Regions from separate parts of the Lentzea sp. NPDC055074 genome, predicted to be linked through region 2. Evidence: riboswitches for the same ligand, from Rfam matches in the RefSeq annotation. Region 2 holds a riboswitch; each other region holds the start of a gene.

Region 1 (9,953 bases), on a different contig from region 2:
CCGCTCACCACCGGACAGGTCGGAGACCGGCGTCCACTGCTTCTGCGACGAGAACCCGAACCGCTCGCCCAGCTGCGACGCCGACATCTCGTACTTGCCGAGCACGACGCGCCGCGCGACCTCCTCGATCGCCTCCAGCACGCGCATCGACCCGTTGAGGTCGAGCAGCTCCTGCGAGAGGTGCGCGATCTTGACCGTCGAGCCCTGGATCCGCTTGCCCGTCTCGGTCTCGCGCTCGCCGGCCAGCAGCTTCAGCAGCGTCGTCTTGCCCGAGCCGTTGACGCCGACGAGTCCGATCCGCTCACCGGGCCCGATGCGCCACGTCAGGTCGCGCACCAGCACCCGGTCCGGAATGGACAGTGTGGCGTCCTCGATCTCGATGACCGTGCGGCCCAGGCGCTTCTTCGCGAACGCGAGCAGCTCCACGTTGTCCCGCAACGGGGGCACGTCCGCGATCAACGCCTCGGCGGCCTCGATCCGGTAGCGCGGCTTGGACGTCCGCGCGGGCGCGCCGCGGCGCAGCCACGCGAGCTCCTTGCGCGCCAGGTTCTGCCGCTTCTCCTCCAGCGTGTCCGCGAGCCGCTGCCGTTCGGCGCGCGCGTAGATCCAGTCGGCGTACCCGCCCTCGTACTGCTCGACCTTGCCGTTCACGACTTCCCACGTGCGGTTGCAGACGGTGTCGAGGAACCACCGGTCGTGGGTGACGACGACGAGCGCGCACTTGCGGGCCAGCAGGTGCTCCGCGAGCCACCGCACGCCCTCGACGTCGAGGTGGTTGGTCGGCTCGTCCAGCACGAGCAGCTCGAGGTCCTGGATGAGCGCGGCGGCCAGCACGACGCGGCGCCGTTCACCACCGGACATCCGCGACACCACGGAGTCGAGGCCCAGCGCGGTGATCCCGAGTCCGTCCAAAATGGACCGGACGCGGGCGTCGGACGCCCACTCGTGTTCGGCGTCGAACCCGAGCGGGTCGATCACCGCGTTGCGCACGGTCGAGCCCTCGGGCAGTTCGGTCCGCTGCGTCACGACGGCCATCCGCAGGTCGCGCGACCGCGACACCCGGCCCTCGTCGGACGGCTCCACCCCGGCCAGCACCTCGAGCAGCGTCGTCTTGCCGCCGCCGTTCAGGCCGACGACGCCGATGCGGTCGCCCTCGTTGACGCCGAGCGACACGCCGTCGAGCAGCGGCCGGACGCCGAACGACTTCGACACGGACTCCAGGTTGACCAGGTTGGCCATCAAAACCTCACGACTAGTAAGAAACTGCCCCGCGAAGGCTACCTACCGAGCCCAAAGGCCCTGTTCACCAGCCTTGAACAGGGCAAGCGGCCGCACGGCCGCGAAGAAGGGCCCCGAAAGCCGTTACGCGTGCACCTCGGGAGGGACGGGCTTCGGCTCCTCGGTCGTGATCACGCGGGCACCGGGCACCGGCCCGTGCGCGACCCGGACCGTGCGGCAGACCCCCGCGCCGGCGAGCTCGGCGGCCACCTTCACCGCTGTGTCACCGTCCTCGCAGAGGAACGCCGTCGTGGGGCCGGACCCGGACACGATGCCGGCCAGCGCACCCGCGTCGACACCCGCGCGCAGCGTGCGGCGCAGGTTCGGGCGCAACGAGACCGCGGCGGCCTGCAGGTCGTTGCCGAGCAGCAGGGCGAGCTGCCTCGGATCGCCGGAGGACAGCCCCTCGAGCACCGCCTCGACCGCGCCCACGCGGGGCGGATCTCCTTCTGCGCGCAGGCGGTCCAGCTCGTCGAAGACGTCCGGAGTGGACAGTCCACGACGGTCGAACGCGAGCACCCAGTGGAACTGGTGACGGCCCAGCACGGGCACGATCCGCTCGCCGCGGCCGGTGCCGACGGCGGTGCCGCCGTACAAGGCGAACGGGACGTCGGCGCCGAGCTTGCCGGCCAGTTCGGCCAGCTCGTCACGGGTGATCTCCAGGCGCCACAACGACGACAGGCCGACCAGCGTCGCCGCCGCGTCGGCACTGCCGCCCGCCATGCCTCCCGCGACCGGGATGGCCTTGCGGATGACGACGCGGACCTTCGGGTCGTCCGGGTCCTTGCCGACGTGCGTGGCGAGCAGCTGGACCGCGCGCCAGGCGAGGTTCGAGGCTCCGGTGGGCACCTGGTCGGCGCCCTCGCCGTAGACCTCGACGCCTGGCTCGTCGGCGACCGCGACCGTGACCTCGTCGACCAGCGACAGCGCCTGGAAGATCGTCACCAGGTCGTGGTAACCGTCCGGGCGCACGTCTCCTACGGCCAGGTGCAGGTTGACCTTGGCCGGGACGCGAACTGTGACCGGGGGAGGAACGACTGCGAGCACCATGTCAGCCTACGGGCGTTCTGGGGTCCCGGACTCCTCCCCCGGTCACTGTGCCGCTCAGACCGGGATGACCGAACCGTTGAAGGTCTGCTTGATGTAGTCCTTGACCTGCTGCGACGCGAGCAGCTCCGCCAGGTCCTTCACGCGCTTGTCGCCCTTGAGCTCGGCGCGGGTGACCAGGCCGTTCGCGTTCGGGTTGCCCTCGGCCTTCTCCAGCGCGAGCGAGTCGGTGGCGGGCTTGAGGCCCGCGTCGATCGCGTAGTTGCCGTTGATCACGGACGCGTCCGTGTCCTCCAGCGACCGGGGCAGCTGAGCGGCCTCCAGGGGCACGAACTGCAGGTTCTTGGGGTTCTCCGCGAGGTCGCGGACCGTCGGCTGGTCGACGGCCTTGAGCTTGATCAGGCCGTTCGCCTCCAGCAGCTTCAGGCCGCGGGCCTCGTTGGTGGCGTCGTTGGCGACGGCGATCTTGGCGCCGGACGGCAGCTCGTCGAGCTTCTTGGCCTTCTTCGAGTAGAGGCCGAGCGGCTCGACGTGGACCGGCTGGACCCACTCGACCTTCGCGCCGGACTCCTTGGTGAACGTCTCCAGGTACGGGACGGTCTGGAAGTAGTTGGCGTCGAGCGACCCGTCGACCAGCGCCGTGTTCGGCTGCACGTAGTCGGTGAACTCGACGACCTCGATCTTGAGACCCTTCTGCGCGGCGAGGTTGTCGGCCACGTACTTGAGGATCTGGGCGTGCGGAACCGGGGAGACACCGACCTTGAGCGTGTCGGAGGCACTGGCACCACCCGACGAGCAGGCGGACAGAGCGGTCAAACCGGTCAAAGCAACTGCGATCAGGGCAGCACGAATACGCATGACGTTCCTTTTGAGAATCTTGCTACGGGTCAGACGGAGGCGTGCCGGCGCCGGTCGGACGCACGGGCGGCACGGGTGAAACCGAACTGGATCACGGTGGTGAGCACGGCGAGCCACGCCACGGTGCTCCACAGGATCCGGTCGTTGAAGCGCTGGTAGCCCTCGCGGATCGCCAGGTCGCCGAGGCCACCGCCGCCGATCACGCCCGCCATCGCCGAGTACCCGATGAGGGCGATCACGGTGACGCCGATGGCGTTGATCAGGGCGGGCAGCGACTCGCGGATCAGCACGCTGCGCACGATCCTCAGCGTCGAGGCGCCCGTGGTGATCGCGGCCTCGACCACGGTCACGTGCACCTCGGACAGGATGTTCTGCACCAGCCTGCCGACGAAGGGGATCGCTCCCACGGCGAGCGGCACGATGACCGCCGTGCTGCCGATGGAGCCACCGACGAGCAGGCGGGTGACCGACGTGAGCGCGACGAGCAGCACGATGAACGGCATCGAGCGGCCCAGGTCGGTCACGAAGCTGAGGATCCTGTGCACCACGGCGTTCGGCCGCAGCCCACCCTGAGCGGTGAGCTGCAGCCAGACACCTACGGGAACTCCGAGAACGGTGGCGATGACGGTCGAGACGCCGACCATGTAGAGCGTCTCGCCCGTGGCTTCGAGCAGAAAGCTGAAGACGTCGGACCAGGGTGTTGCAGACCTCACGCAGCTACTCCCTGGGGGCCCTTCAGGGACCTCTGCACCGAGCCGCCGGCCTCGCCGATCCACTCGAGAGCGGAGTCCGAGCGCTCGCCGTTCAGGCCGAGCCGGAACCGTGCGACCGGCGTCTCGCCCAGTCGCGTGAGGCCACCACCGACGATGTTCAGCTCGACGCCGAACCGGTGGGAGACCTCGGGAAGAAGGGCGCCGACCGCGGCGAACCCGACGAGCACGACGTCCGCGACGCGGTCGTAGCTGCTCTCGTTGATCGGGTTCAGGTCGACGGCGGGCAGCAGCGCGCTGCTCGTCCGGCTTCCCGCGTTGTTGACCAGGTCGAGGACCTTGCCGTGTTCGACGACGCGGCCCTGCTCCAGCACGGCGACGTCGTCGCAGATCTTCCGGACCACGCCCATGTCGTGCGTGACGACGAGAACCGTCACCCCGAGCTCGGCGCGCGCACGGTCGAGCACGGTCAGCACGGAACCGGTGGTCTCCGGGTCCAGCGCGGACGTGGGCTCGTCGGCGAGCAGCACGGACGGGTTGGCGGCGAGGGCGCGTGCCACGGCGATGCGCTGGCGCTGCCCGCCGGAGAGCTGGTCGGGGTACGAGGCGGCCTTGTCGGTGAGCCCGACGAGGTCGAGCAGCTCGCCCACGCGGGTGCGGCGCTGCGGTCCGGGCACACCCGCGGACTCGAGCGGCAGTGCGATGTTGCCGGCGGCCGTGCGCTGACGGAGAAGCGAATCCCCTTGCGGCACAACGCCGATCTGCCTGCGGGCCGCACGGAGCGCGGAGCCGTCGAGGCTCGTGATGTCGGTGCCGTCGACGCGGATCGCCCCGGAGTCGGGACGCTCCAGCAGCGCGACGCACCGGGCGAGCGTCGACTTGCCGGCACCACTCGGGCCGACCACGCCGAGCACGGTGCCCGCCTCGACGTCGAGGGTCACGCCGTTGAGGGCCGAGACACCCTGGAAGGACTTGGTGAGGTTTTCGACAGTGATCACTTCTGCTCCACGGCTGCGCGCGACGGCACCTCGTCCGCTCGTGGCGGACGTGCGCGGTCGAGGTTTCTGCTCAGGTGTGTGCGCCACTCTTCAAGCGAGTGCGCGTCAAAGGACTTTGAGAAGGCGCCTTAGACGAGGTGGCGACGACATGCAGAAGCGGTGCGACGGCACTGGTCGACGACTCGACGGCGCGTCAGCATTCGCGTGGTACCCATGGTGATCCTCCATCGGTCCTGGCGTTAGCACCTGCCCGCATCCAGCGGGTGGTTGCTGCGACGTCGTAGAGCCAGGTCTCTCAGTCGCTCCGGATGGCAAGTAAGAGTCAACCGGACGGACGTTCGGTTGCGCAAGCCAAAACCCGATTCGTTCGACAGATCACACTGATGGCCGATGGATCCCCGGCCAGGGCCTGTGTCGAAGTTCGGTTCGCCGGGAGCCGCGCTTGAGGTGGTTCCCGGTGGTGCGGCCGGACGGCCTGCGTACCGGTGTTGTACGTGGGCCGGCCGGCCGGGCCGCCAGGGGCCGCCTCGGGCCCGGCTACCTCGGACCGAACTTCGACACAGGCCCTAGACCTCCGCGATCCGGATGAAGTCGATCACGCTCAGCTGCTCGCCCCGGAGCTGCGGGTCGACGCCCGCTTTCGCGAGCAGTTCGTCGATGTCCATCGTGTTGCCGGACCAGCCCCTGAGGGCGGCCCGCAGGGTCTTGCGGCGCTGCGCGAAAGCGGCGTCGACGATCTGGAAGAGCCGCTTGCGGTCCACTGTGGACAGCGGCTTTTCGTGGCGCTGGAACCAGACCAGCCCCGAGTCGACGTTGGGCGCGGGCCAGAACACGTTCTTGCCGATCGAGCCGGCCTTCTTCGACTCGGCGTACCAGGCGAGCTTCACGCTGGGGACGCCGTAGATCTTGTTGCCGGGCTTGGCCGCCATCCGGTCGGCCACCTCGGCCTGCACCATCACCAGACCCTTGCGAAGGCTGGGGAGTTCGGCCAGGAGGTGCAGCACCACCGGGACCGCGACGTTGTAAGGCAGGTTCGCGACGATCGCGGTGGGTTGTGCCGGCAGGTCTTCTTGGGTGACTTTCATGGCGTCCTCGAGGACGACGTGGAGCTTGCCCGCGTTCTCCGGGTCCATCTCCGCGACCGTCTGCGGGAGCCGTTGCGCCAGCGGCGGGTCGATCTCGACCGCGACGACCTGCTTGGCGCTGGGGAGCAGCGCGAGGGTCAGCGACCCGAGACCGGGCCCGACCTCCAGGACGACGTCGTCCTCGGTGAGACCGGCCGCGGCGACGATCTTGCGGACCGTGTTGGGGTCGTGCACGAAGTTCTGGCCCAGCTTCTTGGTCGGGCGGATGTCCAGCTCGGCGGCTAGACGGCGAACTTCGGCAGGTCCCAGCAGGCTCACCGGTGCATTCTCGCACCAGGCCGTTGCCAGAGGCCGCACGGCCCGCAACGGCGAAGGCCGCCCGTGGCGAACCACGGGCGGCCTTCGGCGGGGGACGGAGAGAGGTTTACGGCAGGCCGAGCTTCGCGCGGCAGCCCGGCCAGGCGCCGTACGTGCCACCTGCGCGGTCGCGCAGCTTGGTCGCGGTGGCGATCTGCTGTTCGCGGGTCGCCTGGTGCGGCAGCTGCGCGTAGGCGGTGCCACCGTTCGCGGCCCAGGTGCTGGCCGAGAACTGGAGGCCGCCGTAGTAGCCGTTGCCGGTGTTGATGGCCCAGTTGCCGCCCGCTTCGCACTTGGCGAGGCGGTCCCAGACCTCACCGTCGGGCAGCGGCTTCGTGCCCACGGTGATCTTCTTGGGCTTCGGCTCCTTGGTGACCTTGCTGCTCAGCTTCTCGCGGCTGACTTCCTTGCCGTTCTTGACCGTCACGCGGTACTGCGAGGTCTGCTCGCCCGGCGCGCCGGGGTCGGTGACGGTCTGCTGGCCCGCGGTCATGTTCGGGTCGTTGGTCTTCTCGACCGGCGGCGCGACCGGCTCGTTCACGTTGATGACCGTGACGCCGGTGCGGGAGATGTAGACCTCGGCACCGGTCGCGAGCTTCACGTCCACGCCGGACGCGACCGCGTCCTCCGGGCCGAGGGAGAGGTTCTCGCCCTTGAGCAGCTCGTCGACGGTCAGCGCGGTCGTCTTGACCTCGCGCATCGGGTTCGCGCCGTCGAACAGCTTGATGGTCTTGCTGGTCTTGACCTCGAGGTTCATCCCCTCGAGCGGCACGGCGTGCGAGCCGGGCATCGACATCCACGCGCCCTCGAGCGGCACGCCGAGCTGCTTGGCGGCCTCCTCGACGGTGACGGAGCGGACCCAGTCCTCGCGAGCCTGGCCGTCGACGCTCATCTTGAGCAGGCGGCCGCGGTCGAGGCTGATCTTGCCGCCGTCGGAGATCGGGGCGTTCAGCGAGGGCGACAGGGCGTCGTGCTCACCGACGACGATGCCCTCCTCCGCCAGGACGTCGCCGACCGTGCCCTCGTAGGAGTGGACGGTCTGCAGCGCGCCGTCGACCTCGACGGTCAGCGACTTGTCCATCGCCATGGCGGTCACGCCGCCACCGGAGATCGACACGAGGATCGCGGCGACGGTGCCCTTGAGGAAGCGGCGCTTCCACGTGGAGGCGGCCTTGACGAGGACCTGCGGGTCGGCCTGCTCCTCTTCCTCCGACGGGAGGACGAGGGGCGGCATGATCGTCGTCTCGGCGTTGATGAGACGGATCAGCTCGTCGACGTCGACGTTGGCCGAGGCCAGGAGGTCGTCGGCGTCCGGGCCGAGCACCTCGAGCACGTCCGCGGGCGTGATGGTCAGCGCACCGGCGGGGAAGCTCGGGTGGGGATCAGCGACGTCCACCGCCGTGCCACCGACCGGCGTGAACCAGTCCGTGTCGTCGTTGAAGTCGTACGGAGCGGCAGTTCTGTCGCTACCAGACAAGGGTCGATACCTCCATTGCGGAAGCTGTGAGGCCACCGCACAGTTGGCGTTGACAAGATCATTCGAGTTGGAGCTCGAAGGTTCCCGGCAACTCCTCCTACGTGGTCTCGCTTCTTCGCGCTTCTGGCTTCGGTCCCGCCCCGACTGCGGGCGTGCTCCGAACCGACAGGGTCGGCTCAGGTGGCACGGTCACGGGACAGTAACGGGGTAGCCGACGTTGCGCAAACACCCCCGCCAATGTTGTGACGTCAGTCACCCCATGGGGGTAGCAACCCTGTACTCCGTTCGCTCTACGTCGCATTTCAGTGGTCCAGCCCGAACACTCGTTGAGCAGTACGGGTGACAGCGACGCAGAGTTCAGAAAGATCTTCGCCACGCAACGTAGCGATATCGCGAACTGTGTAATTCACACAATAGGGTTCATTGGGACGTCCGCGGTACGGATGCGGCGTCAGGAACGGCGCGTCCGTCTCGACCAGCAGCTGATCTTGCGGCACGAGCTGCACCGCTTCCCGCAGCGCACGGGCGTTCTTGAACGTCACCGGCCCCGCGAACGACAGCACGTACCCCGCGTCGACGCACCGCCGCGCGAAGTCCGCGTCTCCCGAGAAGCAGTGGAAGACCACAGTGGACGGTGCTCCCTCGGAGTCGAGCACCTTGAGGATGTCCTCGTGCGCGTCCCTGTCGTGGATCATCAACGGCTTCCCGACGCGCTTGGAAAGGTCGATGTGCCAACGGAAAGCGTCGTGCTGGGCGGCGGGCGGCGAGTAGTCCCAGTAGTAGTCCAGACCGGTCTCGCCGATCGCCACCACTCGGTCGAAGGCGGCGAGACGTTCCAGCTCGGCCTTCTCCGCGTCCCCGAAGGACGACGTGCGCGTCGGGTGCACGGCCACCGCCGCGTAGACCCTCGGGTCCCATGTGGACGCTTCGGCGGCCCACCGCGCGGCGGCCAGGTCGTCCGCCACGGTGATCACGTGCGAGACGCCGGCGGCCTCGGCCCGGTCGAGCAGGACCGCCACGTCGGCAGCGGTGGAGGCACCACACGCGTCGAGATGGGTGTGGGCGTCGATCACCGGTGCCGGAAGAGCTTCCGGCACCGGCGGTCGTTCACGCTTGTCCGCCACTACTCGGTCACGATCGGAGCCCATTCGGGCCCGACCTCGCCCAGCTTCGCGTCCAGCTTCGCGAACAGCGGCGACGGCTTCTGCAGCGGCCGGCCGACCTCGATCGGCGTCGACTCCCACTTGGCCTGCTCACCGGCGTAGTCACCGGTCAGCACCGGGTACGAACGCTCGGGGATGTCCAGGTCGTCGACCTCGGTCAGTTCCGGCTGTGCGGCCCACACGCCCGTGCCACCCAACGCCTCGTGCACCTTCTGCGCCGAGTGCGGCAGGAACGGCGTCATCAGCGTGTTCGCGTCCTGCACCACCTGCAGTGCCGTGTGCAGCACCGAGTCGCGGCGGTCCAGGTCGTCCTTGAGCTTCCACGGCTCCTGGTCGGACAGGTACTTGTTCGCCAGGGAGATCACGCGCATGGCCTCGCCCGAGGCCTGCTTGAACCGCGAGCGGCGCAGGTGCGCGCCGACGGTCTCGAACGCCGCCTTGGACTGCGCGAGCAGCTCGTGGTCGGCCGGGGTCAGCGACGTGGCCTTCGGGATGGCACCGACGTTCTTGTGCGCCATCGAGATCGAGCGGTTGACCAGGTTGCCCCACTCGTTCGCCAGCTCGAAGTTCGTCCGGCGGACGAACTCCTCCCAGGTGAAGTCGGTGTCCTGGTTCTCGGGACCCGCGACGGAGATGAAGTACCGCAGCGCGTCCGGCCCGAACTCCTTCAGGAAGTCGCCGACGTAGATCACGGTGCCGCGCGAGGTCGAGAACTTCGAGCCGCTCATCGTCAGGTACTCCGACGACACGACCTCGGTCGGCAGGTTCAGCGTGCCGAACCGGCCGGGCTCGCCGCCCTTGTCGCCCGCGCCGTTCTGCCCGAGCAGCAGCGACGGCCAGATGAGCGAGTGGAAGACGATGTTGTCCTTGCCCATGAAGTAGTAGCCCTGGGCGTCGCCCGTCCAGAACTCCTTCCAGGCATCCGGGTTCCCGGTGCGCCGCGCCCACTCGACGGACGCGCTCAGGTACCCGATGACGGC
Region 2 (9,953 bases):
AACCACGCGGTCGGCGTCGTGGACTCGCAGGTCGTCAGGTGGGACGTGACGGGTGCCGCGAGCGAGCCGTACGCCTTCGCCGCCGAGGTCCTGGCGGCGAACTCGCACGGTCACGTGCTCGGCAGGACCCTGTGGGGTGACAAGGAGTTGTGGGCTGATCCCAGCGGTTCTCGTGCGGTGCCCACCGTTCCGGCGTACCCCTCGCTCACCGACGAGGGCGACATCTACGGCGCGTCCAGCACGGAACCGGGATCCGTTCCGCTGCTGCTCGACTGTTCCGGAGGTGTGTGAGGACGGTGACGGCGTGGGTTCGGCTGTTCCGGACCGCTCTCGGGAAACCGGCTCACGCGTGTCGTGAGCGATCGCGGCCAGCCGCCGGCTGACGCCGTGGCGTGAACAGGCGTCGCACCAGTCGGACCCATGGTGACCAGCGGGCCGGAACAGCCGGCTCGCTGCCCGCCGCGCGTTCGCAGGCGTCGAACAGGTCCTCGATGCACGCGTCGTGCAGCCAGCGGATCACGAGCGCCCAGCGCAGCCGGTCCGCGAACCCGAAGGTTCCGATCAGCTCGTGCCGCAACACGTCCCCGGAAGCCGAGAGCGTGTGGCTGCCCGACATCCCGGTGAACTCGAAGGTGATCGACTCGCCGGGCACGAACTCCGTGCAGCGGTAGCGGATCGGGCCGTGCCCGCCGTCGGCGCCGACCCCCAGCGGGCGGTCGAACTCCTGCTTGCCCCAGGCGGGTGGCCAAAGCTCCTGGACGCGTTCGACGAACGGGCCGGCGGGCACGCCGAGGTCGCGGGTGTGGACGTTCCTGATCATGACCGACCTCCATACGGTGGCGTATGTTCCGAGAACGTACGGTAGCGTATGGAAGCGTGGTGCGGCGGAATCGTGACGACTGGACTGAGATAGCGCTGAGAGCCCTGGCCGAAGGCGGGCTCCACGCCGTCGCCGTCGAGCCGCTCGCCGCGCGGGCCGGAGCCACGAAGGGCAGCGTCTACCACCACTTCCCGACCCGCGACGCGTTGCTGCAGGCGACGGTCGAGCGGTGGGAACGGGAACACACCGAGAAGGTCATCGAGCTCGTCGAGTCCGAGCAGACCCCCGAGGACAAGCTGCGGACGTTGTTCGCCATGGTGCTCGACACCACCCGCAAGGGGTCGGTGGAGATGGCGTTGCAGGCGGCCGCGCAGAACGAGGTGATCGCGCCGGTGCTCCAGCGCGTCACGGAGAAGCGGATCGGCTACCTGACGGAGCTGTTCGGGCAGCTCGGGTTCGGCGAGGCCCAGGCGAGGAAGCGCGCGTTGATCGCGTTCAGCCTCTACCTGGGCCAGGCCCAGATGTGGATCACCCTGCCCGGCCTCGTCGAACCGGTGCTCGACGAGGCCGTGCAGGTGCTCACCGCGAAGTGATCAGGCCGCGGTGGCCCAGAGCGTGCTGGCGATCACGTCGGCGTTGCGGTCGAGCGCGGTCGCGTTGACGTTCGACGTGGTGTCGCACGAGCGGTGGTAGCAGCGGTCGAAGGCCTGACCGGCCGTGCCACCCCACTTCGACGCCTGCGCCGAGGTCTTGATGCCCTCGGCGCCGGTGAAGGTGCCACCGGTCGGGATGCCCGCGCGGGCGAACGCCGCGTGGTCCGAACGGCCACCGACGTTCGTCAGCTCCGTCGAGACGCCCAGTGAGCTGAAGCCCGCCTGCAGCCGCTGCGTCAGCGCCGCCGAACCGGTGGGCTGGCCTGAGGAGCTGTAGACGAAGTAACCCGGGTTCGGCGAGCCGGTCATGTCGAAGTTCAGGTACGCCTTGATCCTCGACTTCTCGGTCGACGACAGGGAGTTCACGTAGTACGTCGAGCCGACGAGGCCGAGTTCCTCCGCGCCCCACCAGCCGAACCGCAGGTGCTTGGTCGGCTGGAACCCGGTCGCCTTCACCTGGAGCGCGATCTCCAGGATCGACGCCGAGCCGGTGCCGTTGTCGTTGATGCCGGGACCCGCCGAGACGCTGTCGAGGTGGCCACCGACCATCACGACGTTGTTCAGGTCACCGCCGGGGTAGTCGGCGATCAGGTTGTAGCCCGTCGAGCCGTTCGAGGTGAACGACTGGACGCGCGTGGTGTACCCGGCCTGGTCGAGCTTGCTCTTCACCCAGTTGATCGAGGCCAGGTACCCCGGTCGTCCGTGTGCGCGGTTGCCGCCGTTGGAGTTGGCGATGGACTGGAACTGGTTCAGGTGAGCTTGTACGTTCGCGACGTTGATGTTCGGCGCCGCCAGTGCGGCCGGCGCCGCTGCTTGCGCTGAGGTCGCTCCGGTCACCATCAAGGCGGCCGCCAGCGCGATCAGGATCCTCATGGTTCAACTCCGTGCAGGGTAGGGATTGAGCCACTGATCAACATGCTCCGTCGTGCATGGGCTCGGTAGGGGCGAACGGCTGGAGTTGTTGACTCGTCTGATTCGTCGGATTCGGTGGTGATCAACCAGAATGGTCCAGGTGGGTGACGTGACAGCGGTCCTGGGCATCGGCGCTGCCGTACTGCTGATCTCCGTGATCGCGGTGCGGGTGTCGACCAGGCTCGGCCTGCCCTCACTCCTGCTGTACCTCGGCATCGGCGTGCTGCTCGGCGAGTCTGTGTTCGGCATCAAGTTCGACGACGCCGACCTGACCCAGTCGCTCGGCATCGCGGCGCTGGTGCTGATCCTCACCGAGGGTGGCATCACGACCCGCTGGAACGCGGTGAAGTCATCGCTGTGGCTGGGCGTCGCACTGTCCACAGTGGCCGTTGTCGTCAGCGTGGCGGTGACCGGGACGGCGCTGCACTTCCTGCTGGGCCTCGACTGGCGGATGGCGTTGCTGTGGGGCGCGGTGCTCTCGTCCACCGACGCGGCCGCCGTCTTCAGCGTCCTGCGTTCACTGGGCGTCGGCGCGCGGCTCACGGGCGCGCTCGAACTGGAGTCCGGCCTCAACGACGCGCCGGTCTACATCGCCGTGGTGCTGCTGGCCTCGTCGGACCAGATCTCCTGGACCGCGCCGCTGCTGGTGATCTACGAACTCGGCGCGGGCGCGCTCGTCGGCGTAGCGCTGGGGTTCCTCGGCGGGGCCGGGCTGAGACGCGCGGCACTGCCCTCCACCGGCCTGTACCCGCTCGCCACGGTGGCGGTGTGCGTGATGGCCTACACGGCCGGCGATCTCGTGCACGCCTCCGGATTCCTCGCCACGTACGTCGCCGCGCTGGTCCTCGGCAACGCCCGCCTGCCGCACCGCGCCGACACGCTCTCGTTCGCCGAAGGTCTCGGCTGGCTCGCCCAGATCGGGCTCTTCGTGCTGCTCGGCCTCTACGCCTCGCCGTCGCGGCTGCTCGACGTGCTGTTCCCCGCGTTGATCGCGGGTCTGGTGCTGACGTTCGTCGCGCGCCCGCTGTCGGTGGTGCTGGCCTCGTTGCCGTTCAAGGTGCCGTGGCGGGAACAGGCGTTCCTCTCCTGGTCGGGGCTGCGAGGCGCGGTGCCGATCGTGTTCGCGCTGATCCCGCTGATCCAGGGCGTCGAGGGCGCACGACAGCTGGTCGACGTGGTGTTCCTGCTGGTCATCGTGCTGACGATCGTGCAGGGCACGACGCTGCCGTTGCTCGCCCGGCGGCTCGGGCTGGTGAAGACCGGCGAGGCGGTGGAGGTCCAGGTCGACTCCTCGCCGCTCGACGAGCTCGGCGCCGACCTGCTGCAGGTCCACATCCAGCGCGGTTCGAAGCTGCACGGCGTCTACATGTCCGAGCTGCGGCTGCCCAGCGGCGCCACGGTCAGCCTCGTGGTCCGGTCGGGGAAGAGTTTCACGCCACAACCGACGACCCGGCTGCAGACCGAGGACCAGTTGCTCATCGTCACCACCGAGGAGGCGCGCGATGCCGCTGAGCGGCGCGTTCGTGCCGTCGACCGGGCCGGTCGCTACGCCAGGTGGAAGGGCGAGACCGGGGATTAGTCGGTCTCCGAGGCTTCTCAGCATGTGATCGGGTGTCGACGAGGCGGTCACCCTCCGCTAACGTCGTCGGCAGGTCATGAGAGCCAGCGTCAAGCCCAAGCTTGCTGGCCGGCAACCCTCCAACCGCGGTGGGGTGCCCTTGGTGAGGACCTGGTCCGGCGCGTGGGGCGCCGGTCAAGCGCGGGCCTTCGCACAACGGGGCCCCTGGCCTCGGAGGCAGCTCGATGACGCTCGCGATCACCCCTGGAACCACCACCGCCGTTCCGGCCGTCGTCGGCGCCGACCTGCGCGTCCCCCTGGTCACCGGAGAGCGCGTGACCTACGCCAACCTCGACCACGCCGCGTCGGCACCCTGTCTGCAGGAGGTGCGCGACGCCGTCGACGAGCTGTTGCCCTGGTACGCCAGCGTGCACCGCGGCGCCGGGTTCGCCTCCCAGGTCTCGACCCGCGTCTACGAGCAGGCCCGCGACCGCGTCCGCCGGTTCGTCGGGGCGCACGCCTCCGACGCCGTCGTCTTCACCCGCAACACCACCGACTCGCTGAACCTGTTGGCGCGCAGCGTTCCCAAGAACACCGCCGTCGTCCTGTTCGACAGCGAGCACCACGCCGCTCTGCTGCCCTGGAAGGGTCCGCACGTCCAGCGGATCCCCGCACCTTCTTCGTCCGGCGCTGCGATCGTCGCGCTGGACCGGGCCCTCGCCGCCGCCCCGGTCGGCCCCCGGCTCGTGATCGTCACCGGGGCGTCCAACGTCACGGGGGAGCTGTGGCCGGTCGCCGAGCTCGCGAAGGTCGCCCGCCGCCACGGCGCGCGGATCGCGCTCGACGCCGCCCAGCTCGCCCCGCACCGCCCGATCAACGCCCGTGAGCTGGGCGTCGACTACGTGGTGTTCTCCGGCCACAAGATCTACGCCCCGTTCGGCGCCGGTGTGCTCGTCGGCCGCGCCGACTGGTTGCAGCAGGCCCAGCCGTACCTGGTCGGCGGCGGCGCCACGTCGAAGGTGACCGACCACGGCGACCGCCTCGGCGTGGCCTGGTCCGCGGTGCCCGAGCGGCACGAGGCCGGCAGCCCGAACGTCGTCGGCGTGCACGCGCTGGCCGCGGCGTGCGAGATCCTGTCGCGGCACTGGGAGCAGACCGTCGCGCACGAGCAGGAGCTGCTGGCCCGCCTGCGGTCCGGGCTGCGCACGATCCCGGGCTTCCGCGAGCTGGCGATCCTGACCGACGCGGACAAGGTCGGCGTCGTGAGCTTCACCATCTCCGGCTTCGACGCGGGCTTCCTCGCGGCGGCGCTGTCCGCCGAGTACGGCATCGGTGTGCGCGACGGCGCGTTCTGCGCGCACGTGATCGTGGGCCGCCTGGTCAAGCAGGTCGGATCGCACGAGGAACGGGCCGTGCGCGCGTCGATCGGCCTCGGCACGACGGCCGAGCACGTGGATCGTTTGGTCGCGGCGCTGCGCGCTCTCGTCACCGAAGGTCCGAAGTGGACCTACGAGCAGCGCGACGGCCGCTGGGTTCCGCAGAACGACGACCGAACCCTGCCGCCGTTCCTCGCGTAGTCCCTGTAGTGGACACTGACCTGGTGAGCGACGAGGCCGAGACCCCGGACAAGGCCGCTGCGAAGACCTCGGGCGAGGTCGCCGAGAAGCCTGCGGAAACGCAGGTCGGCGAGCCCGGGACGGTGGCCGGGGAGCCGGACGCGCAGGAGAAGCCCGCGGAGTCCCCCGCCAAGGTGGAGGACGACGAGGAGTTCTCGATCTCCGGCTCGTTCGCGGGTTCGCTGCCGGAACCGAAGATCAGGATGCTGGCGATCCTCGCGGCCGCCGTGCTGGCACTCGACGTGCTCACCAAGGTCGTGGCGGTCGCGCTGCTGGAGGGCGCGGACCCGATCAAGATCTTCGGCGGCGCGCTCTACCTGACGTTCGTCCGCAACCCCGGTGCCGCGTTCGGCCTGGCCGAGAGCATGACGTGGGTCCTCGCGCTGATCGCGTTCGGCGTCGCCGGGTTCATCGTCTGGATCTCGCGCAACCTGCGCTCGCAGAAGTGGGCCGTCGGTCTCGGCCTGGTGCTGGGCGGTGCGGTCGGCAACCTGGCAGACCGGCTGTTCCGCGAACCCGGCCCGATGCGCGGCCACGTCGTCGACTTCCTGTCGCTGTTCGACCCGTACGGCCGGGTGTGGCCGGTCTTCAACATCGCCGACATGGCGATCGTCGGCGGTGGCGTGACGATCATCGTCCTGGCGCTGCTGCAGCACGACTACGACGGGACCGTCGTCAAGGAGGTCGAGCCGCTCGTGGAGACCGACGGTCTCCAGGAGACGAAGTAGCTGGTCCTGGTAGATTTAGCGGGTTCTGCAAGGAGAAGAAGGTCGAGGCACCCCGCGTGAGCGGTTACCGAACGCTGCCGATTCCCGACGGTCTGGACGGCATGCGCGTCGACGCCGGCCTCGCGAAGCTGCTCGGTCTGTCCCGCACCGTCGTGGCCGGCATCGCCGACGCCGACGACGTGCTGGTCGACGGCCGGGTCGTGGGCAAGTCCGACCGGCTCACCGCCGGGTCGATGCTGGAGATCACGCTGCCGGCCCCGCCGCAGCCGATCACCGTCCAGGCGATCCCCGTCGAGGGTCTGGTCATCATCCACGAGGACGACGACATCATCGTCGTCGACAAGCCCGTCGGTGTCGCCGTGCACCCGTCGCCGGGCTGGACCGGGCCGACCGTCGTCGGTGGCCTCGCCGCCGCCGGCCACCGCGTCGCCACGTCCGGGGCCGCCGAGCGTCAGGGCGTCGTGCACCGGCTCGACGTCGGCACGACCGGCGTGATGGTGGTCGCGAAGTCCGAGTCCGCGTACTCGGCTTTGAAGCACGCCTTCAAGGAACGGACCGTCGACAAGGTCTACCACTCGATCGTCCAGGGGCACCCGGACCCGATCAAGGGCACCATCGACGCCCCGATCGACCGTCACCCCAAGCACGACTACAAGTTCGCCGTGATGCAGGACGGCAAGCCGTCCATCACGCACTACGAGGTCATCGAGGCGTTCCGCGCGGCGTCGTTCGTCGAGGTGCACCTGGAGACCGGGCGCACGCACCAGATCCGTGTGCACTTCTCGGCGCTGCACCACCCGTGCGTGGGCGACCTGACGTACGGCGCCGACCCGACGCTGGCCAAGCGGCTCGGCGTGACGCGGCAGTGGCTGCACGCGCGTCAGCTCGGTTTCCACCACCCGGCGGACGGCCAGTGGGTGTCCTACACCTCCGAGTACCCGGCTGACCTGGCCGCTTCCCTGGAGAAGCTGCGCGAAGAAGGCTGATTGCGTCTGGGTAAATCGCCGGTTAGCTAGGTTGCACTTGATGTTAACCGGCGTGCTCAATAGCGTTCTGGGCATGCACCTGACGATTCTCGCGGCCTCGGGCCGCACCGGTCTCGCCCTCACCCGCCAGGCGTTGGAGCGGGGCCACACCGTCACCGCGATCGCCCGCGACCCCGAGCGGATCACGCTCGAACACCCGCTGCTGACCAAGGTCGCGGGTGACGTGAGCGGTCCGCTGACCATCGACGCCGAGTCGGTCGTCCTGTCCGGCCTCGGCACGGACCGTCCGGGTGTCCTGCTCGACGGCGCCCGGGCCGTCGTCGCCGCCGGGCCGCGCCGGATCATCTGGCTCGGCGCGTACGGGACGGGCGCGTCGGCCGAGGCGGCGGGCGAGGGTGCGGCCGTGCTCTGGAAGTTCTTCGGCGACCGGATCCCGGACAAGGTCGCGGCCGACGACACCGTTCTCGCCGCCGGCGGCACCGTCTTCCACGCCGGGGTGCTCACGGACGAGCCGTTCGAGCCCGGCCGCACGGTCGGGCTGGACGCCGCGCCGCCGTTCGACCTCGGGGCCAAGGTCAGCCGCGAGACCGTGGCCGCCGCGATGCTCGACGAGGCCGAGAACCCCCGCTTTCCCGGTGCCGTCGCGTTGCCGCTAGCCGCCTAGGACCTCCTGCACGGTCGTCCGCACCTGGTCGCGCAGCCAGGCGTGGGCGAGGTCGGAGTCGTAGCGCTGGTGCCAGTTGCAGTTGATCGACGCTTCCGGGGACTCGGCCGGCAACGGCAGGGTGACCAGCCCGAACGCCTCGATCAACGGCCGGCACAGGAGTGTCGTGGTGGTGACCAGCGCGTCGCTCGCGGCTGCGATCTGCACCGCCGAGTGCACCGTCGCCACGGTCGCGATCACCCTGCGCCGCAAGCCTTCCGCCGCCAGCAGGTCGTCGATCGGGGCGGTCAGCCTTCCTCGCCGCGACACCAGCACGTGCGGGTAGGCCGCGTACGCGTGCAGGTCCAGTTCGGTGCACGGGTGGCCGGACCGCATGACCACCGCGAGCGGATCGGTGCCGAGCGTCTCCGAGCGGAACTCGGGAAGCTCGGGCCTGCCACCGCCGAGCTCCAGGTCGACCCGGCCGTGCCGCAGGTCGTCGGTGTCGGCGGAGTGCTCGGCGAGCACCCGCAGCCGCACACCGGGTGCCTGCTCCGCGATCCGCCCGATCAACGCCGGCACCACCGACGAGGCCAGGGCGTCGTGGCACTGGACGGTGAACGTGCGGTCCAGCTCGGCCAGGTCCAGCTCACGGCTCGGCGCCAGCACGGCGTTCGCTTGGCGGACCAGCCGCCGCACCTCGTCGGCGATCCCGAGCGCGTACGGCGTGGGCGTCATCGTGTGGCCCGTCCGCACGAGGATGTCGTCGCCGGTGACCTTCCTGATGCGCCCGAGCGTCCGGCTGACCGCGGGCGACGACAGGTGCAGCCGCTGTGCGGCCCCCATCACGCTGCCCTCCTCGAGGAGTGCGTCCAGCACGGTCAGCAGGTTCAGATCCGCTTGCATAACAGCCAATCTTGGAGGATGACATGCTCGCCGCCACTACCGCCGCCGTTCGCCGTGCCGGAGCGCGACTGCTGAAGCGCTACTCGACGGAGTCCCGCGCGTCCTCTCTCACGGAACTCGTCGCCGCCTTGAAGGCCAACGACGCCGCCGTCGCGGACCTGCTGATGCTCGCGCTGGCCGAGATCCGCCCTGAGGCGAGGTGGCTCGACGACGAACACGGCTCCGGCCCCCTCGGCTCCGGCGAGTGGTGGCTCGTCGACCCGGTCGGCGGCAACATGAACGCGGTCCAGGGCATGACCGACTGGAACATCGGCGTGAGCCTCGTCCGCGACGGCCGCCCGGTGCTCGCGGTCGTCTACTTCCCGCTGTTCGACGAGATGTTCACAGCCGTCGAGGGCGAGGGTGCGTTCCTCAACGGCGTGCGGCTGCGGGTCTCGGACAAGACCTCGCTGGACGGCGCGCTGGCCGGCACCGGTCAGGCCCAGCCCGGCCAGGGACCGGAGATGGCCGACCGGGTGGGCGCCTCCTACAGCGCGATGGCGAAGCACGCCCTCTACGTCCGGATCTCCGTGCCGGTCACGCACCAGCTCGCCCAGGTCGCCGCCGGACGGATGGACGTGCACTGGCAGAACGACAACGTGCGCGCGCACGCGTCAGGTGTGCTGCTGGTGCAGGAAGCGGGCGGTGTCGTCACCGACCTCGACGGCACACCGTGGGAGCTGACGAGCCGTGAGTACCTGGCGGCCGCACCGGGCGTGCACGCCGAGGCACTGCGGGTGCTGAGTTAGTCCTCGACGGTCCAGACCAGGGTGTTCTGGTCGACCTCGGGACGCACGCTCCAGCGGACCTGGATGACCTGCGTCTCGTCCGGCAGCACGAACACGCTGTGCCCGCCCGCCGTCTCACCGGGCTGCACGCCGAGCTTGTGCGCGGGCCGCGAGGACAGCGACACGGGCGCCTTCGTCACGGTCTCGCCGGTCTTCGTCACCAGCACCAGGTACATGTCCGGCAGCGAGGTGTAGGGCACCTGCGAGGCGTTCGTCACCTCGGTGTGCACGACCACGGCCCGTTCGCCCTCGGCGAGCTTGTAGCCGGCCGCGGTGAACAGGAAGTCCGCCGGGTCGACGACCT
Region 3 (9,953 bases), on a different contig from region 2:
CGACAAGGCCGCCACCAAGGGCGTCATCCACGCCAACCAGGCCGCCAACAAGAAGTCGGCGATGGCCCTGCGCGCGAACGCCCTCGAGGGCTGATCTCGCTCGTAGACCTTCGAGCTTCTGTGAAAGGGCTCCACCTCCTCCGGGAGGTGGAGCCCTTTCACATTTCTGGTGTAGGCGTAGACCCCATGGAATCGCTGCCGCGCATCGACTTCTTCGAGTTGCACGACCTCGACGGCACGCCGCCCGTGCTGAGGACCCTGCACACCGAGTCGATCATGACCATCTACCGGCTGACGGACGCCGCGCGCGAGTACTCACGCCCGTTGGCGCTGGCGTTGCGGTCGGGCGCGGACCACCGGATCGTCGACCTCTGCGCGGGGTCGGGCGGGCCGGTGCCGCTGATCCAGCGGCGGTTGCACGCGGAGGGCGTCCACACCCAGGTCACGCTGACGGACCTGGTACCGAACGTGCCCGCCTTCGAGCGCGTCGCCCGGCAGAACCGGCGGCGGCTGCCCGACCAGTGCTGCTCCGTCGGCCACGTGGCGACGCCCGTCGACGCCACGGACTGCCGGGTGGAGGGAACGCGGACGATCTACGGCGCCTTCCACCACTTCCCGCCCGCGCTGGCCTCGCGGATGCTGCAGAACGCCGTCGACACCCGGCAGCCGATGGTCGTCGTCGACACCAAGCGGTCGTGGCTCCACGTGCTGGTGTTCCCGTTCTTCCTAGCGCTGGCCGTGCTGCTCGCGGCGCCGTTCCAGCGCAATCCCCTGCCCCGCTACCTGCTGCGGCTGGCGCTGACCTACGTCGTGCCGGTGCTGCCGTTCATGATGTTCTTCGACAGCGTCGTGTCGTTCCTGCGCATGTACGGGCGCGCGGAACTGCGGCGGCTCGTGGACGGGCTGGACGGCACCGAGTCGTTCGAGTGGACGATCGGCGTCGAACCCGGCTTCACCGGAACCCAGTACCTGATCGGGATACCGCGCCAGTCGTGATCGTCCGCTGTCAGCGGCGGCTCTGTGCGTGACGGCGCTGTCAGCGGCGGCTGTGCGCGGCGATGATCCGGAGCACGGCCCGCTCCAGCGCGTAGTCGGCGTCGGCCGCCACGCCCTTCACGTCGGCGTTGAGCCCCGCGACCACCTGCATCGCGTCGGCGAGCCCCGACTGGGCCCAGCCGCGGGACTGGGCCTGCGCCTTCTTGATCTTCCACGGCGGCATGCCGAGCGGCCCGGCCAGGCTGAACGGGTCGGCGCGGCCCACGGCGGACACGCGCGCGACCGTGCGCACCGCGTCCGCCAGTGCGTCCGCGACCAGCACGTGCGGCACGCCGAGCTGCATTGCCCAGCGCAATGCCTCCATGGCACCCGCCCGGTCACCGACGACGGCCTTCTCCGCGACGGCGAACCCCGTCACCTCGGCCTTGCCCTGGTGGTAGCGGCGGATCTCCTCGACCGTCACCTTGCCGTCGGTGTCGGACACGAGCTGCGACGCGGACGCGGCGAGCTCGCGCAGGTTCGTGCCCACGGCGTCGATGAGCGTGGCGACGGCCTCCGAGTCGATCTTGCCGCCCGCGCGGCGCACCTCGTTGCGCACGAACGCCTCTCGGTCGCTCGCCTTGGTGACCTTGGCGCACTCGGTGACCGCGGCGCCGGCCTTCTTCAGCTGCCCGGGCAGGTCCTTGGCCGCCTTGCTGCGACCACCGCCCGTGTGCACGACGACGAGCGTCACGCCGTCCGCGGGCGCCTTGACGTAGGAGAGCACCATGTCGGCGATCTCCTTGCTGATGTCCTGCCCGTTCTGCAGGACGATCACGCGGCCCTCCGCGAACAGCGACGGACTCACCAGTTCGGCGAGCTCCGGAGCCGTGAGATCAGTCACCTGGACGCGGGTCAGGTCGGCGGTCGAGTCGACCTCTCGTGCGGCCTCGAGAGCCGCCCGAACAGCACGTTCGACCAGCAACTCCTCCTCGCCGATGACGAGGTGCAGTGACTCCGGTGCGCTCACGCTCCGCATCTTTCCACGTCCCGGATCGTGGACGTTGGTGGCTGCGCAACGGACAGTTGCCGTAGCTTGGTGCCCACAACTGAACACCGCTCATCCAGAGGGGCAGAGGGAACGGCCCGAAGAAGCCCCGGCAACCGGCGTCAGCGCCAGCACAGAACCTTGTGCGGAGCTCTGCGCAGACGATCACGGTGCCAATTCCGACCCGTTCGATTTCGCGGGAAAGATGAGGAGATACCTCGCGATGACTGCTGTCACTGTGCCCACGAGCACGAAGTTCGACCTCGGCCCTGCCCGGGCACTGCTGTGCCGGGAATGTGGGAATGAGACCCCTCTCGCTCCTGAGTACGCCTGTCTCGAGTGTTTCGGGCCGCTGGAAGTGGCCTACGACTTCGGGAAGATCCGGCGCGAGGACATCGAGGCCGGCCCCAGGTCCATCTGGCGCTACCGCGGCCTTCTCCCCGTTCCGTCCACTGTGGAACAGCACCCGAACACCGATCCCGGCGGCACCCGCCTGGTCGAGGCGCACAACCTCGCCAAGGCCCTGGGCGTCCGCAAGATCTGGGTGAAGGACGACACCGGCAACCCCACGCACTCGTTCAAGGACCGCGTCGTCGGCGTCGCGCTCGCCGCTGCCCGCGAGCTCGGCTTCAAGGTGCTGGCCTGCCCGTCGACCGGCAACCTGGCGAACGCCGTCGCCGCGGCCGCCGCCCGCGCGGGCTGGAAGTCCGTGGTTCTCGTGCCCTCCAACCTCGAACGCGCCAAGATCCTCATGAGCGCGGTGTACGAAGGCGACCTGATCGCCGTCGACGGCAACTACGACGACGTGAACCGCCTCGCCCAGGAGCTCGCCGCGGAGAACGAGGACTGGGCGTTCGTGAACGTCAACGTCCGCCCGTACTACGCGGAGGGCTCGAAGACGCTCGGCTACGAGGTCGCCGAGCAGCTCGGCTGGCGCCTGCCCGACCAGATCGTCGTGCCGATCGCGTCCGGCTCGCAGCTCACCAAGGTCGACAAGGCGTTCCGCGAGCTCGGCCAGCTCGACCTCGTCGAAGCGTCGCCGTACAAGGTGTTCGGCGCGCAGGCCACCGGCTGCTCCCCGATCTCCGCCGCTTTCAAGGCGGGCCACGACGTCATCCGCCCGGTCCGCCCGGACACGATCGCCCGCTCGCTGGCGATCGGTGCCCCGGCCGACGGCCCGTACGTGCTCGACGCCGTGCGCCGCACCAACGGCGCCATCGAGGACGTCACCGACGAAGAGGTCGTCGAGGGCATCAAGCTGCTCGCCCGCACCGAGGGCATCTTCGCCGAGACCGCCGGCGGCGTGACCGTCGCGACGGCGAAGAAGCTGATCGAGTCGGGCCAGCTCGACCCCGACGCCGAGACCGTGCTGCTCATCACCGGCGACGGCCTCAAGACCCTCGACGCGCTCGGCGACACGATCGGCCCGCGCGCGACGGTCCCGCCGTCGGCCGAGGCCGTCATCAAGGCACTGGGCTAGTCACCTTCTCGCGGACGCGATCTCCCTGGCTCACAGGGAGATCGCGTCCGTCTTGAGCCAGCCGGTGCGCGGGAAGCGTTGCAAGCCCTCCACCACGTGCGGTCCGACCGGTTCCACGGCCGCGCGCCACGCCACGATCCGTTGTGGCCACGGGGCCTCCGCCTTGAGCGCGTTGTAGTGGTAGTCGTGCCACACGTCCGGCGCCACCCGCAGCTCGTCGTCGAACACCCGCTCCGCGACGAGGTCGTACGCCTCCTCCGGCGTCTCCGCCTTCGTCTGCGGCAGCACGTGCGTGGTCGTCGCCCTGTAGGTGACGGCGCGGGTGCCGTCTTCGAGTGTTTCGCAGATGTAGTAACCGAAATCGGGTTTCAGTTCGTCGTGCGGCCACGGCGTCGCCGAGTAGTTCGGCTGCCACAGCGCCCACGCGAGGCCTGGCGTGCCACCGGGAATCGGGTAGCGCGCGTTGAACAACCTGACCCAGACCATCTCTTCTCCTTCGTACGATTCGGTTTCCCGGCAACACCGCCAGGTCTCCGTCCTTGTCCGTGCGCAACACCAACGCGCCTCCCGCCCGCAACACGTCGATGACGTGCGCGCTCGGATGCCCGTACCTGTTGCCCGCGCCGACGCTCACCAGCGCCACCCGAGGCCGCACGGCCTTCAGGAACGCGGGCAGCGAGGACCGCGACCCGTGGTGCGGCACCTTGAGCACCTCGGCGTTCAGGTCCCGCTCCCCCAGCAACGCCGCCTGGCCGGCCAGCTCGACGTCACCGGTGAGCAGCACCCGCCCCGCCCTCGTGTGAGCCCTGAGCACGAGCGAGTAGTCGTTCACCGTCGTGTTCCCGTCCTCGGCGACCGGCGGCCGTCTCGGTCCCATCACCTCCAGCTCCAGTCCCGGCAAGGCGAACCGCTCGCCCGCCTTCGGCTCCACGACCCGCACGTTGTGAGCGCGAGCCCGTTCGCCGACCTCCCTCCACGCCCACGCGGGCTCCTTGAGCGGCCCGACCGCCACCGCTCCCACCGCACGCCCGGTGAGCACGGCGTCGAGTCCGCCGACGTGGTCCGCGTGCAGGTGCGTCAGCACCACCAGCGGAATCCTCTTGATCCCCAACGTCTTCAGGCACCGGTCGACCGCTCCGGGATCGGGCCCGGTGTCGACCAGCACGGCCGTGTCGGCGTCGTCGGTCGCGAGAACCAGCGCATCGCCCTGGCCCACGTCGCAGCTGATGACCTTCCACCCGGCGGGCGGCCAGACCGGCGCCACGACTCTCAGCGGCACCAGCACCACGAACGCGCCGACGAGCACCGCGACGACCAACGCCCGCGTCTTCTTGAACCGCACCAACAACACGACCGCGGCGGTCACACCCGCCAACGCGAGCGCTCCGGTCCACCCGTCCGGCCAGCCGACCGCCGCACCGGGCACGGCCGACGCCTGCCGCCCGACCGTGATCAACCAGCTCACCGCAGGCCCGGCGACGTGCGTGACGACTTCCGCCACCTGCGGTGAGAGCGGCGCGACGGCCGCCGCCAGCACGCCCAGCACCGTCGCCGGCGCGACCACCGGCCCGGCGACGAGGTTCGCCACCACCGACACGAGGCTCACCTGCCCGGACAGCCCCGCCACCAGGGGAGCCGTGGCCAGGCTCGCGGCCATCGGCACGACGATCGCCTCAGCCAGCCCGTTCGGCACACCACGCTGTTTCAGCGCCTGCGCCCACCTCGGCGCGATGAGCACCAACGCCGCCGTCGCCACCACGGACAACGCGAATCCCGGATCGCCTCCCAGCGCCGGATCGTGCAGCACCAGGGCGAGCACCGCCGTAGCCAGGCTCGGCACCGCGGATCGTTGCCGGCCCAGCACCAATGCCAGCAACGCTACGGCACCCATGACTGCGGCCCTGAGCACACTCGGTTCCGGTCCGGCCAGGATGACGAACCCGACCAGCGCCGCGAGGGCGGCGAAGGCGGCCGGACGTGGCCCGAGCCGTCGGGTGAGCAGGTAGACCGCCCCGCAGATGATCGCCAGGTTCGCACCGCTCACCGCGAGCAAATGGGCGAGCCCTGCTGTGCGGAACTCCTCCACGATGCGCGGCACCATCTGCTCGGTGTCGCCCACCACGAGTGCGGGCAGGAGCCCTGCCTCCTCGTCGTCGAGGACCTTGCTGGCCTGTCGCAGGCCGTCGCGAAGGTCGCCGGCCCAGGTCTGCCAGACCGGGGGTGGGCGCGGGTCCTGCGGCGGGCCGCGCACTCGCAGCAGCGCTGACGCCAGGTCGCCGCCTCTGGGCGGGGCGAGGGTGCCTTTGACCGTGACCTTCTGGCCTGGCAACAGATCGCGCCACTTGTCGGCCGGTGCCAGCAGCACCAGTTGGGCGCCGTTCGCCGTTGCCCTGAGGACCACGTTCTCCACGCCTGCCCGGGTTCCGCCGAAGCCCGCGGCCCGGATGCCCTTGGGTCTGGTGGTGAGTTCGACTGTGAGGGTGGTGCTGCGGCCTTGGTCCGCGGCCAGGCGGAGTGGGTGGGACTCGGCTCGCAGGACGTTGCCACCTACCCAGGCCGCAGCCACCGGGCCCGAGATCAGGAGGGCTATCGCGCAGGTCCTGGTCCACCACGCTCTGCGCCACGCCGTCAGGCCGAGGGCTCCTGCTGCGAGGCCGGTGAGCACTGCTGCTTGCCAGCTGAGGAAGAGACCGGCCACGGCTGTGGTCCAGACGGCTGCGGCTGCCGGGACCAGGCGGAGGTCGTGGGTTATCGGGTGGCGGCGGGCCACTGGGGCCTCCCCTGGGTGGTGGGAGGTCTCGGGTCAGGGGTGGGGCTGCCTTGGCGCGGGCGAGGCAGCTCGGGGGGACGTGGGCGGTGCGGGACGGGGTTCGGCTGGACCTGGGGGCGCCTGGTGGCGGGATGGTGCCAGGCGGTGTCGATGCGGGGAGGGCGGGTGATGCGGGCCGAGGGCATGGCTGACTCCGATCGGTGGGATGGGTGGGACCGGTCAGGGGTGCGGAAGCTGGATGCCGGGCGGGGATGAGACCGGTCAGCAGGAGCAGAGCGGTTGTGTCGTGGGGTTGCCTGTGAACGGTCCGCGGAGCCGGGCTTTCGGTTCAGGGCGTTTCAGGCAGGTTCGCTACCGGAGCTGTCCGGCCGGTTTCGTTGATGTGGCGGCGATGCACGGTTGCGGCGCACATGCGGCAGGGGCGTTGCATCAGAGCCGGCGGGATGGTGGGTGGCGGGGGTGGCGCCGGGCTGGGTGGGAGCGGTGGCGCGGCTGCGGCCAGCAGGTGGCGCAGGGCTGTGGCCACTGGGCGCGGCTTGCGGCGGAGCCGGGCTGGAGAGCGGTGCAGCGGGAACGCGAGAGTCAGGTGGCGGGTGAGGTGGATGTGGTCGGTGGGGAGGAGGGGCGGGGCGGCCAAGAGGCGGTAGTGGGCCTTGGTGCGGAGGTAGAGGGCCAGGGCCTTGGTGGCGATGGTCATGTGTGGACCAGGTCTGCCAGTTTGGCCAGCTTCGACTCGCCGATGCCTTCCACGTCGCGGAGCTGGTCGACCGAGGCGAACGGGCCTTTGCGGGTGCGGTGGTCGACTATGCGTTGGGCCGTCACCGGGCCCACGCCGGGAAGGGCGTCCAGTTCGGTCGCCGAGGCGGCGTTCAGGTTCAGCTTCGGCTGTGCGCCGCCTGCTTGTGCCGCGCCTGCCTGGAGTGGGGGTGGGATGCCCACCGCTATCTGTTCGCCGTCGGTGAGTTTGCGGGCCAGGTTCAGGTTGTGGAGGTTCGTGCCCGGCTTCAGGCCTCCGGCCAGGCGAATGGCGTCGGCGACCCTGGCGCCCGACGGTGCGGTGATCAGGCCTGGGCTGGCCACCTCGCCGACCACGTTCACGATCAGCTCGGGTGCCGGCGCGGAGGTGCTCACGAGTGCCAGGTCCGGGGCTGGTTCGGCGGCGGGGCTCTGCCACCAGCTACCCAGACCTATCACCGTGCACGCCACGGCCACGCCCAGGGCGAGCAGGCCACGGCGCGGGAGGCGGGGCAGGCGGAAGCGGCGGGCAGGCGAGCCGTGTTCGTCCGAGTCCTCTGACCTCGCGTAGACGAGGGTCGGGTCGGCTCTCACCTTGTCGGCCAGGGCGGCCAGGCGTTCGGTCGGGAGGGAGTCCTGGTGGGAGCGGGGGAACATGCGAGGGACGTTACGGAGCGGGGCGGGCGGGGAGGTGGGGTTCGCTCCGGGGCTGTGGATTACTCGCGGGTTGTGGACAGGTCGCGATCACTCGCGGTTCGGGGACGGGGAATTGTCGGGGGTGTGTGGGAGGCTGTCGGGTCCTCCCGGCAGCACCACGACGCCCAGCACGCCTGGGCCGGTGTGCGCGCCGATCACCGCGCCCACCTCCGAGATCACGCATCCCGTCGAGCCGGGCAACCGTTCGTCGAGGCGCGTCGCGAGTTCGGCAGCGCGTTCGGGGGCGGCCAGGTGGTGCACGGCCAGTCCGACGGGACCGTCGCCCGCCGCGGCCGCCGCCAGGTCGACCAGACGGCCCACCGCGCGGCCCATCGTGCGCACCTTCTCCAGCGGCACGATCCGGCCGTCGTCCATGTGCAGCAACGGCTTCACTGCCAGCGCGGTGCCCACCAGCGCCGCCGCCGTACCGATCCGGCCGCCCCGGCGCAGGTGGTCCAGCGTCTCGAGGCAGAAGAACATCCGCGTCTGCAGAGCGGCTGAGGTGGCGGCCTCCTCGACCTCGGCGTGCGAATGTCCGGCAGCCACGGCCGCGCACGCGCGCAGCACCGAGAACCCGAGCCCCATGCCCGTCGAGCGCGAGTCGACGACGCGGATCCGGGAGGAGTCGATCTCCTCGGCGGCCAGTCGTGCGGCCTCCCACGTCCCGGACAGCTCACGAGAGAGATGCACCGACACGACCGCGTCCGACGACGACAGCGCCTCGCGGTAGACGGCGGCCATCTCACCGGGCGTGGGACGTGATGTGGTCACCCGGCGGTGCTCGGCGAGAGCGGCCGCCAGCTCGAACGGACCGAAGTCGACGCCGTCGAGGCGTCCGGCACCGTCCACCGCGACGTGCAGCGGCACCACGGTGATCGCATGGCGCTTCGCGAACCCCTCGGGCAGGTATGCCGTGGAGTCGGTGACGATGGAGATGCGCACGAGCGACGAGCCTACGGGGCTCACTCCTCCGAGGGACTCAACGCCACGGACGAGATCAATGCGGCCATGGCCTTGCCGACCAACTCGTGGCCCTCCCAGCCCCAGTGCATCCCGTCCGGGTTCCCGGCGCCGGACCGCACGTGCTCCCCGATCACCGTCGGCAGGTTCAGCAACGGCACCCCCGCATCCGCGGCCCACCCACGCACGGCCGCAACCGCAGCCGCGTGCCCCTGATGCGCGTACGAGTACGTGGCCGCCCGGTGCACCGACGGCACGATCCCGACGGCCGGCATCGTGTACTGGAGGTTGCGGACGGACTGCAGCATGTCCCGCAGATAGCGCGCGGTCAGCGCAGGAGGCAGCGACGCACGCGTGTAAGGCGCCAGCCGAGGCTGCACGAACTGATAGCGCGCACGAACCCAACGCCGCAGCCAGTCCGGCCGCACATAACGCAGCCCCTCGCGCAGATACGTCGGCAACGGCGAGGGCAGGGTGTCCATGCTGCCCACCGCGAACACCAGCACGTCCGTACGAGGCAGCAACGACCAGATCCGCGGATCCCCGGTCAACGCCCACCAGGCGTCCCGCGCCGTCCATCCGAACCCGGCCGCGAGCTCCGCCGACCCACCCAGCGCCTCGGCACAGATGTTGTGCCACAGGCGTGGATGGTCGGCGGGCAGCGGCCCCGAGGGCCCGAAGAACGACAGCGAGTCCCCGAGGACGAGCAGTCTCAACGCGTGGTGCCCGCGTTGTACGACGTCAGCCGCCACAAGTCGTTGCGCCGTGTGAACACGGTCCAGTGGCAGTTCGAGATGCCGCCGAGCTGCGACCAGTTCTCCACCGGCAGGCCGAGCAGCCGCCCGGTCAGGGCGCTGATCAGGCCACCGTGCGCGCACAGCAGGACCGTGCCGGAGAACTCGGCGTCCACCTCGTGCACGACCTGGATGGCCCGCTCGGCGACCTCGACGCGCGACTCGCCGTCCGGCGGCGCGTACGTCGGGTCGGTGCGCCACACCGTGACCGCTCCCGGCCACTCCCGCTCCACCTCAGCGACGTTGAGGCCCTGCCACTTGCCCAGGTGGGTCTCGCGCAGCCGCTCGTCGATCCGCAGCGGCACGTCCGTCGACGTCGTGAAGACGCCAGCGGTGTTGCGCGCGCGTTGCAGGTCCGAGGCCACGACGATCTCCGGTTCGAACCCGGCGAGCACCGGGACGGCGAACCTGGCCTGGTTCAAGCCGGTCTCGGTGAGCGCCGAGTCCAGATGACCCTGCAGACGACCGGTCGCGTTGTAGTCGGTCTCACCGTGC

What was found. A riboswitch is a leader RNA that binds a small molecule or an ion and turns the genes downstream of it on or off. The one in region 2 is predicted to bind S-adenosylmethionine.
Region 1: linked by a shared signal. The riboswitch ahead of ACWF7A_RS16085 (methionine ABC transporter ATP-binding protein) and the one ahead of ACWF7A_RS33730 (aminotransferase class V-fold PLP-dependent enzyme) in region 2 are both predicted to bind S-adenosylmethionine.
Region 3: linked by a shared signal. The riboswitch ahead of thrC (threonine synthase) and the one ahead of ACWF7A_RS33730 (aminotransferase class V-fold PLP-dependent enzyme) in region 2 are both predicted to bind S-adenosylmethionine.

The regions. Positions count from the first base shown of each region.
Region 1 covers NZ_JBSGUQ010000006.1:59,422-69,374, reverse strand. The annotation lists gene ACWF7A_RS16105 (ABC-F family ATP-binding cassette domain-containing protein) at 1-1,239, opposite strand, end outside; gene ACWF7A_RS16100 (4-(cytidine 5'-diphospho)-2-C-methyl-D-erythritol kinase) at 1,363-2,328, opposite strand; gene ACWF7A_RS16095 (MetQ/NlpA family ABC transporter substrate-binding protein) at 2,383-3,183, opposite strand; gene ACWF7A_RS16090 (methionine ABC transporter permease) at 3,213-3,896, opposite strand; gene ACWF7A_RS16085 (methionine ABC transporter ATP-binding protein) at 3,893-4,891, opposite strand; SAM riboswitch class I at 5,113-5,206, opposite strand; gene rsmA (16S rRNA (adenine(1518)-N(6)/adenine(1519)-N(6))-dimethyltransferase RsmA) at 5,458-6,288, opposite strand; gene ACWF7A_RS16075 (transglycosylase family protein) at 6,401-7,810, opposite strand; gene ACWF7A_RS16070 (TatD family hydrolase) at 8,113-8,958, opposite strand; gene metG (methionine--tRNA ligase) at 8,934-9,953, opposite strand, start outside.
Region 2 covers NZ_JBSGUQ010000019.1:10,992-20,944, forward strand. The annotation lists gene ACWF7A_RS33705 (hypothetical protein) at 1-291, shown strand, start outside; gene ACWF7A_RS33710 (SRPBCC family protein) at 344-820, opposite strand; gene ACWF7A_RS33715 (TetR/AcrR family transcriptional regulator) at 877-1,413, shown strand; gene ACWF7A_RS33720 (M28 family metallopeptidase) at 1,414-2,346, opposite strand; gene ACWF7A_RS33725 (potassium/proton antiporter) at 2,477-3,964, shown strand; SAM riboswitch class IV at 4,037-4,151, shown strand; gene ACWF7A_RS33730 (aminotransferase class V-fold PLP-dependent enzyme) at 4,189-5,520, shown strand; gene lspA (signal peptidase II) at 5,544-6,287, shown strand; gene ACWF7A_RS33740 (RluA family pseudouridine synthase) at 6,389-7,273, shown strand; gene ACWF7A_RS33745 (NAD(P)-dependent oxidoreductase) at 7,347-7,937, shown strand; gene ACWF7A_RS33750 (LysR family transcriptional regulator) at 7,926-8,822, opposite strand; gene ACWF7A_RS33755 (inositol monophosphatase family protein) at 8,846-9,610, shown strand; gene ACWF7A_RS33760 (AsnC family protein) at 9,607-9,953, opposite strand, start outside.
Region 3 covers NZ_JBSGUQ010000030.1:6,863-16,815, forward strand. The annotation lists gene rpsT (30S ribosomal protein S20) at 1-94, shown strand, start outside; gene ACWF7A_RS41490 (hypothetical protein) at 187-996, shown strand; gene holA (DNA polymerase III subunit delta) at 1,037-2,014, opposite strand; SAM riboswitch class I at 2,093-2,235, shown strand; gene thrC (threonine synthase) at 2,247-3,503, shown strand; gene ACWF7A_RS41505 (DNA internalization-related competence protein ComEC/Rec2) at 3,487-6,201, opposite strand; gene ACWF7A_RS41510 (helix-hairpin-helix domain-containing protein) at 6,967-7,665, opposite strand; gene ACWF7A_RS41515 (DegV family protein) at 7,753-8,646, opposite strand; gene octT (diglucosylglycerate octanoyltransferase) at 8,667-9,380, opposite strand; gene ACWF7A_RS41525 (histidine phosphatase family protein) at 9,377-9,953, opposite strand, start outside.